DNA from 3 places in the Streptomyces sp. NBC_01077 genome. Region 1 is predicted to be linked to each of the others. Evidence: predicted binding sites of a transcription regulator. Region 1 holds the regulator's gene; each other region holds the start of a gene.
The links. The regulator HrcA, encoded in region 1, represses chaperone genes, less so after heat shock. The targets are predictions, from matches to a motif close to TTNGCACTCNGNNNNNCNGAGTGCNAA.
Positions count from the first base shown of each region.

Region 2: groL (chaperonin GroEL) is a predicted target of HrcA. The motif match lies at 1,252-1,278, and genes of this name have one in related genera.
Region 3: groES (co-chaperone GroES) is a predicted target of HrcA. The motif match lies at 1,016-1,042, and genes of this name have one in related genera.

Region 1 covers NZ_CP108669.1:3,578,231-3,580,491, forward strand. Annotated here, with positions in the region: gene dnaJ (molecular chaperone DnaJ) at 1-773, opposite strand, end outside; gene hrcA (heat-inducible transcriptional repressor HrcA) at 774-1,793, opposite strand; gene OG462_RS16035 (MBL fold metallo-hydrolase) at 1,942-2,261, shown strand, end outside.
Region 2 covers NZ_CP108669.1:5,401,887-5,404,147, forward strand. Annotated here, with positions in the region: gene thrC (threonine synthase) at 1-108, shown strand, start outside; gene OG462_RS24470 (MoaD/ThiS family protein) at 172-450, shown strand; gene OG462_RS24475 (cold-shock protein) at 909-1,112, shown strand; gene groL (chaperonin GroEL) at 1,445-2,261, shown strand, end outside.
Region 3 covers NZ_CP108669.1:5,826,991-5,829,251, reverse strand. Annotated here, with positions in the region: gene groL (chaperonin GroEL) at 1-431, opposite strand, end outside; gene groES (co-chaperone GroES) at 563-871, opposite strand; gene OG462_RS26545 (hypothetical protein) at 1,103-1,276, opposite strand; gene OG462_RS26540 (polysaccharide deacetylase family protein) at 1,273-2,193, opposite strand.

The DNA.
Region 1 (2,261 bases):
GTCTCGTGCGGGGTCTCGTGGATCTCGACGTACAGGTCGCCGGCGGGGCCGCCGCCGGGGCCGACCTCGCCCTCGCCCGCGAGCTGGATCCGGGTGCCGTTGTCGACACCGGCCGGGATCTTGACGGTGAGGGTGCGGCGGGAGCGGACCCGGCCGTCGCCCGCGCACTCGGGGCACGGGGTCGGGACGACGGTGCCGAAGCCCTGGCACTGCGGGCAGGGGCGGGAGGTCATGACCTGGCCCAGGAAGGACCGGGTGACCTGTGAGACCTCGCCACGGCCGCGGCACATGTCACAGGTCTGCGCGGAGGTGCCGGGTGCGGCACCCTCGCCCGAGCAGGTCGTACAGACGACCGCCGTGTCGACCTGGATGTCCTTGGTGGTGCCGAAGGCCGCCTCGTTGAGGTCGATCTCCAGACGGATCATGGCGTCCTGGCCGCGGCGGGTCCGCGAGCGCGGGCCGCGCTGCGATGCCGTGCCGAAGAAGGCGTCCATGATGTCGGAGAAGTTGCCGAAGCCACCGGCCCCGAAGCCGCCCGCGCCGCCTCCGCCGGAGGCCGAGAGCGGGTCGCCACCCAGGTCGTAGACCTGCTTCTTCTGCGGGTCCGAGAGGACCTCGTAGGCGGCGTTGATCTCCTTGAAGCGTTCCTGCGTCTTCGGATCGGGATTCACATCCGGGTGCAGCTCGCGCGCGAGCCTCCGGAAGGCCTTCTTGATCTCGTCCTGGGACGCGTCGCGGCGCACGCCGAGTACGGCGTAGTAGTCCGTGGCCACTTACGACTCCGCCAGGATCTGTCCGACGTAACGTGCCACTGCGCGTACCGCTCCCATCGTTCCGGGGTAGTCCATGCGGGTCGGTCCGACCACGCCGAGTTTGGCGACTGCTTCGCCGCCCGAACCGTAGCCGACCGAGACGACGGACGTGGAGCTCAGCCCCTCGTGGGCGTTCTCGTGCCCGATGCGTACGGTCATGCCCGATTCCTTGGCCTCGCCGAGCAGCTTGAGGAGCACGACCTGTTCCTCCAGAGCTTCAAGGACGGGCCTGATCATCAGGGGAAAGTCGTGTCCGAAGCGGGTGAGATTGGCGGTACCGCCGATCATCAGCCGCTCCTCGTGCTCCTCGACGAGGCTTTCGAGGAGGGTCGCGAGCACGGTCGAGACCGTGGCGCGGTCCTCGACCTCCTCGAAGGACTCGGGGAGGTCCTGCACCAGCTGCGGCACGTCGGCGAACCGGCGGCCGACGACCCGGCTGTTGAGCCGGGCCCGCAGATCGGCGAGCGAGGTCTCACCGAAGGGCGCGGGGCAGTCGATGAGTCGCTGCTCGACGCGGCCGGTGTCCGTGATGAGCACCAGCATCAGGCGGGCGGGGGCCAGCGAGAGCAGCTCCACGTGCCGGACGGTCGATCGGGTCAGCGAGGGGTACTGGACGACGGCGACCTGGCGGGTCAGCTGGGCGAGCAGCCGGACCGTACGGCCGACGACGTCGTCCAGGTCCACCGCGCCGTCGAGGAAGTTGTGGATGGCCCGGCGCTCGGGCGTCGACAACGGCTTGACGCCGGCGAGCCGGTCGACGAAGAGGCGGTAGCCCTTGTCGGTCGGGATGCGGCCGGCGCTGGTGTGGGGCTGGGCGATGAAGCCCTCCTCCTCCAGCACGGCCATGTCGTTGCGCACGGTGGCGGGCGAGACGCCGAGCTTGTGGCGCTCGGTGAGCGCCTTGGAGCCGACGGGCTCCTCCGTCCCGACGTAGTCCTGGACGATGGCGCGCAGGACCTCGAGTCTGCGTTCGCTGAGCATCGTGCGCACCTCCAGCTGTCGTCGTCGTTCCGGTTGCTCCGCTTTTGGCACTCACCCCGTCCGAGTGCCAGCGATCCCCCGGCCAGTGTACGGCGGCGGGCGTCGCTCCTGGCAAGGTGGCGACGCCTCCACCGGTTAGCGTCGCCGCATGGACGTGGATTGGGAAGCGTACGGATGGGAGCGGCTCGCGGACGGGGTGGGCCGGCGACGGCTGCCCCGGTGGGACGCCACGGTCGGACTGGTACTGGGTGAACGGGCGGTGCTGCTGTACGACACGGGCTCCTCGCTCGCGGAGGGCGCCGAGCTGCGGACGCAGATCGCGGGCCTCACGGGCGACCGCAGAGTGACGCACATCGCACTGAGCCACCCCCATTTCGACCACGTTTTCGGCACGGCGGCCTTCGCCGGCGCCGAGGTCTTCGGCGCGGTGGGCTCGGACGAGCTGCTGGGCCGGGTGCGGGACCGGGA
Region 2 (2,261 bases), 1.8 Mb from region 1:
ACCGGCGACGGACTCAAGACCCTGGACGCGGTGGCCGACACCTCTCAGGCGACCGTCACCATCCGCCCGAGCCTGGACGCGTTCCGCGACGCCGGCCTGGCCCTCTGAGCCGGTCCGCATCCCCGGCCCACTGAGGCCCGCTTTCCTGGCCCACTGAAAGGTTTCGAAGACATGGCCGTGAACGTCCGCATCCCCACCATCCTCCGCACCTACACGGGCGGGCAGTCCGAGGTCCAGGCCGAGGGCACGACCCTCGCCGAGGTCATCGCGGACCTGGAGAAGAACCACACCGGCATCTCCGCCCGCGTCCTGGACGACCAGGGCAAGCTGCGCCGCTTCGTCAACGTCTACGTGAACGACGACGACGTGCGCTTCGAGCAGGGCCTGGAGACGGCCACCCCGGCCGGCGCCGGCGTCTCGATCATCCCGGCCGTCGCCGGCGGCTGCTGAGCCGTACTGCGGACCTGCTCCGCCGAGCCGCTCTGCCGAGCCGCTCCGGCGAGCCCCGCTCGGCTCGCCGCTTGTCCTGTCTTTCTTGAATTGCCCCTTCCGCGCCATAAAGCGGAAGGGGCAATTCTGTATGGTTGAGCGCGGTAGAGTTGGGGAAGTCCCCTCCGCTGCTCATGCCGGACGCATATGAGAATGCGTCCCCGCACGACAAGAAGCAGCCAAAGTGCGTGTGCGTTGTGTACCTTCTGCACGCTTTGCCGGGCCCGACTTGCCCCGTAATTCAAGGGATTCTCCCCAATTCGCCTTTCCACGGCGCCCAGAATTCTCGCTCGATTGACCTGTTGCAGAGGGCAGTTGGGCAGATACATTCAGCCGCGGTCGACGCGTTCCGGCGAGGGTCTGACCCGGGTCCGCGAAGTGCGGGTCCCGCGCAAGGGCCAGTAATAGGGGAGTTAGGCATGGCTCAGGGCACCGTCAAGTGGTTCAACGCGGAGAAGGGCTACGGCTTCATCGCGGTCGACGGTGGTGCGGATGTTTTCGTCCACTACAGCGCGATCCAGATGGATGGCTACCGCAGCCTCGAAGAGGGACAGCGAGTCGAGTTCGAGATCTCGCAGGGCCAGAAGGGTCCGCAGGCGGACATGGTCAAGCTCGCCGTCTGAGCGCGGCGCGATCGGCCACCGACGCAGCGCCGTCGAGGGGCCCGCATCCCTGAGGGGATGCGGGCCCCTCGTGCGTTCCCGGACCCGCCCCGGACCCCCCGGGAGGGGCGCCGGGAGAGGGCCCGAAACCTGAGAGTCGCTTGCACTCTCCTAGGGCGAGTGCTAATCATTGGCGTTAGCACTCGGAAGGTGAGAGTGCTACGAGGATCGGGCAGACGAGGCCGCCGGCCGGGTGGGGCAAGGAACCACGCGGAGCTGCGGAGGCCGTCCGTCGCGGGCGTCGGCGCGGTCCTGGAGCGTTATCCACCCCATGTCCGGGAGGACCACTTCACATGGCCAAGATCATCGCGTTCGACGAGGAGGCCCGGCGCGGTCTCGAGCGCGGCATGAACCAGCTCGCTGACGCCGTCAAGGTCACCCTCGGCCCCAAGGGTCGCAACGTCGTCCTCGAGAAGAAGTGGGGCGCCCCCACGATCACCAACGATGGTGTCTCCATCGCCAAGGAGATCGAGCTCGAGGACCCGTACGAGAAGATCGGCGCCGAGCTGGTCAAGGAAGTCGCCAAGAAGACGGACGACGTCGCCGGCGACGGTACGACCACCGCCACCGTTCTCGCCCAGGCGCTCGTCCGCGAGGGCCTGCGCAACGTGGCCGCCGGTGCCAACCCGATGGCCCTCAAGCGCGGTATCGAGAAGGCCGTCGAGGCCGTCTCGGGCGCCCTGCTCGAGCAGGCGAAGGATGTCGAGACCAAGGAGCAGATCGCTTCGACGGCCTCCATCTCCGCCGCCGACACCCAGATCGGCGAGCTCATCGCCGAGGCGATGGACAAGGTCGGCAAGGAAGGCGTCATCACCGTCGAGGAGTCCCAGACCTTCGGTCTGGAGCTGGAGCTCACCGAGGGTATGCGCTTCGACAAGGGCTACATCTCGGCGTACTTCGCCACCGACATGGAGCGCATGGAGTCGTCGCTCGACGACCCGTACCTCCTCATCGTCAACTCCAAGATCTCCTCGGTGAAGGACCTGCTCCCGCTCCTGGAGAAGGTCATGCAGTCGGGCAAGCCGCTGCTGATCATCGCCGAGGACGTCGAGGGCGAGGCCCTGTCGACCCTGGTCGTCAACAAGATCCGCGGCACCTTCAAGTCCGTCG
Region 3 (2,261 bases), 2.2 Mb from region 1:
GCGATGTCGGACTTGTCCTCGATCGGGCGGGCGGTCGCGAGGAGCTCCTCGGACACGGCCTTGACCGCGGCGTCGATGCCCTTCTTCAGGGCGGCCGGGGAGGCGCCGGCGGCGACGTTGCGCAGACCCTCGCGGACCAGGGCCTGGGCGAGCACGGTGGCGGTGGTGGTGCCGTCACCCGCGACGTCGTTGGTCTTGGTCGCCACCTCCTTCACCAGCTGGGCGCCGAGGTTCTCGAACGGGTCCTCGATCTCGACCTCGCGGGCGATCGTGACACCGTCGTTGGTGATGGTGGGGGCGCCGAACTTCTTGTCGATGACGACGTTGCGGCCCTTGGGGCCGATCGTCACCTTCACCGTGTCGGCAAGCTTGTTGACGCCGCGCTCAAGGGCGCGACGGGCGTCCTCGTCGAACTTCAGGATCTTCGCCATGGGAGCGGTTCAGCCCTCTCGGAATCGGGGTGGAACGAACCGCGCCCCGGGGCGCCTGGAAGGGGCCTCGGGGCGCAGCTCTGAGCATCTGCTTGGTGCTCGGTACTTCGGTACTTCAGTACGTCGGTGAATTACTTCTCGACGATCGCGAGCACGTCGCGAGCCGAGAGGACGAGGTACTCCTCGCCGTTGTACTTCACCTCGGTGCCGCCGTACTTGCTGTACAGCACGATGTCGCCGGCCTTGACGTCGAGCGGCAGACGCTCGCCGTTCTCGAAGCGACCCGGGCCCACGGCCAGGACGACGCCCTCCTGGGGCTTCTCCTTGGCGGTGTCCGGAATGACCAGGCCAGAGGCGGTGGTCTGCTCGGCGTCGAGCGGCTGGACCACAATGCGGTCCTCGAGCGGCTTGATGGCAACCTTGGAGCTGGTGGTCGTCACGATCCGACCTCCCCCTTCGGAGATCTCGGGGTTAACTGTCTGAGGTGGCGACCAGGTGGATCCGTCGTCGCGGGTGCCGGACCTGCCCGTCGCTGTGTTGGCACTCTCCAGTGGGGAGTGCCAGAGCCGAGACTATGACCGCGGTTAGCACTCGGTCAAGCGGAGTGCCAATTCCGTGCCGTGTGGCGATTCGGTCTCGATACGGCGAGGGCGCGACGAACCCCTTCCGCCTCAGCCCCGGGGCCGCTCGGCCCGGACGTGTGCGCGGTCCGCGGCGTCCCGTTCCCTGACCTGTTCCACCGTCTTCCGGCCGAGGCGCTCGATCGGGTCCACCGCGGAGGCGCAGCCGGTCAGACCGAGCAGGAGGACGGCCGCCACGAGGGGCCGCACCCGGCGCGGGCTCATACGTAGTCCTCGAGCTTCGCGACCGCGTACCCCTTGGCCGTGATCACGTTCATCACCCGGCGGATCATGTCGGGCATGGTGCCCTTCCAGTCCTCCTTGCCCCGGAAGTGGGTGAGGACGATGTCGCCGGGGTGCAGGTCCCGGTCCCACTCGCGCCACTCCATGTGGTCGGGGAAGGCCTCGGACGCCCACAGCGGGACCGCCTTGACGCCGCAGGTCTTGGCGGCGCGCAGAGTGTCCTCGTTGTAGTTGCCGTACGGCGGGCGGAAGAGCGGAGGCCGCTTGCCGAACCGTTTCTCGATGACGTCCTGCATGCCGCAGATCTCGCGCTTCTGCCGGCTGTACGAGAGTCCGGGCAGGTAGCGGTGGTTGAGGGTGTGGTTGTGGAGGGAGATCCCCGCCTCCTGCGACTTCTGCATCCGGGAGAAGTAGCCGTAGTCGTCCTTGACGACGTAGTCGCTGAGGAAGGCGCTGAAGGGGATCCGCAGCTCCTTCATCATCCGCAGCAGCTCGGGGTCCTTCTCCGCGCCGTCGTCGATCGTCAGGAAGACGATCTTCTGCTTGGTCGGCACGGTGGTGAAGACGGGCGGAAGGCCTTCACCGTCCGTCTCGAAGCCCTTGCGGGTGGTGATCTTCGGCTTGACGGCGGGCGGGGCCGGGGCTTCGAGCGGGGGCTTGGCGAGGCCCCACTTCTTGGCGGCGAGCACACGGGCGGCGCGCTGCTTGCGGACCTTGTCGACGTACGCGTTGAGCGCGCCGGCCGCGCCCTGCCCCCGGGCCTGCTGCCCGGCGGCGGGGGCGGGCGCGCCGCGGTCCGGCTCGGTGCCGTCGGAGCAGGCGGTGGCGGCGGAGACGAGGGCGGCGACGACGAGCACCGCCCCGAGCGCCCGAGACGAACCGTGCACACCTTTTGCCATCTTCTAGTCCTTTTGTCGTACGAGTCGTATGGCGCCGCATCCTGTCAGCGCGGGAGCCCCTCTCCGGG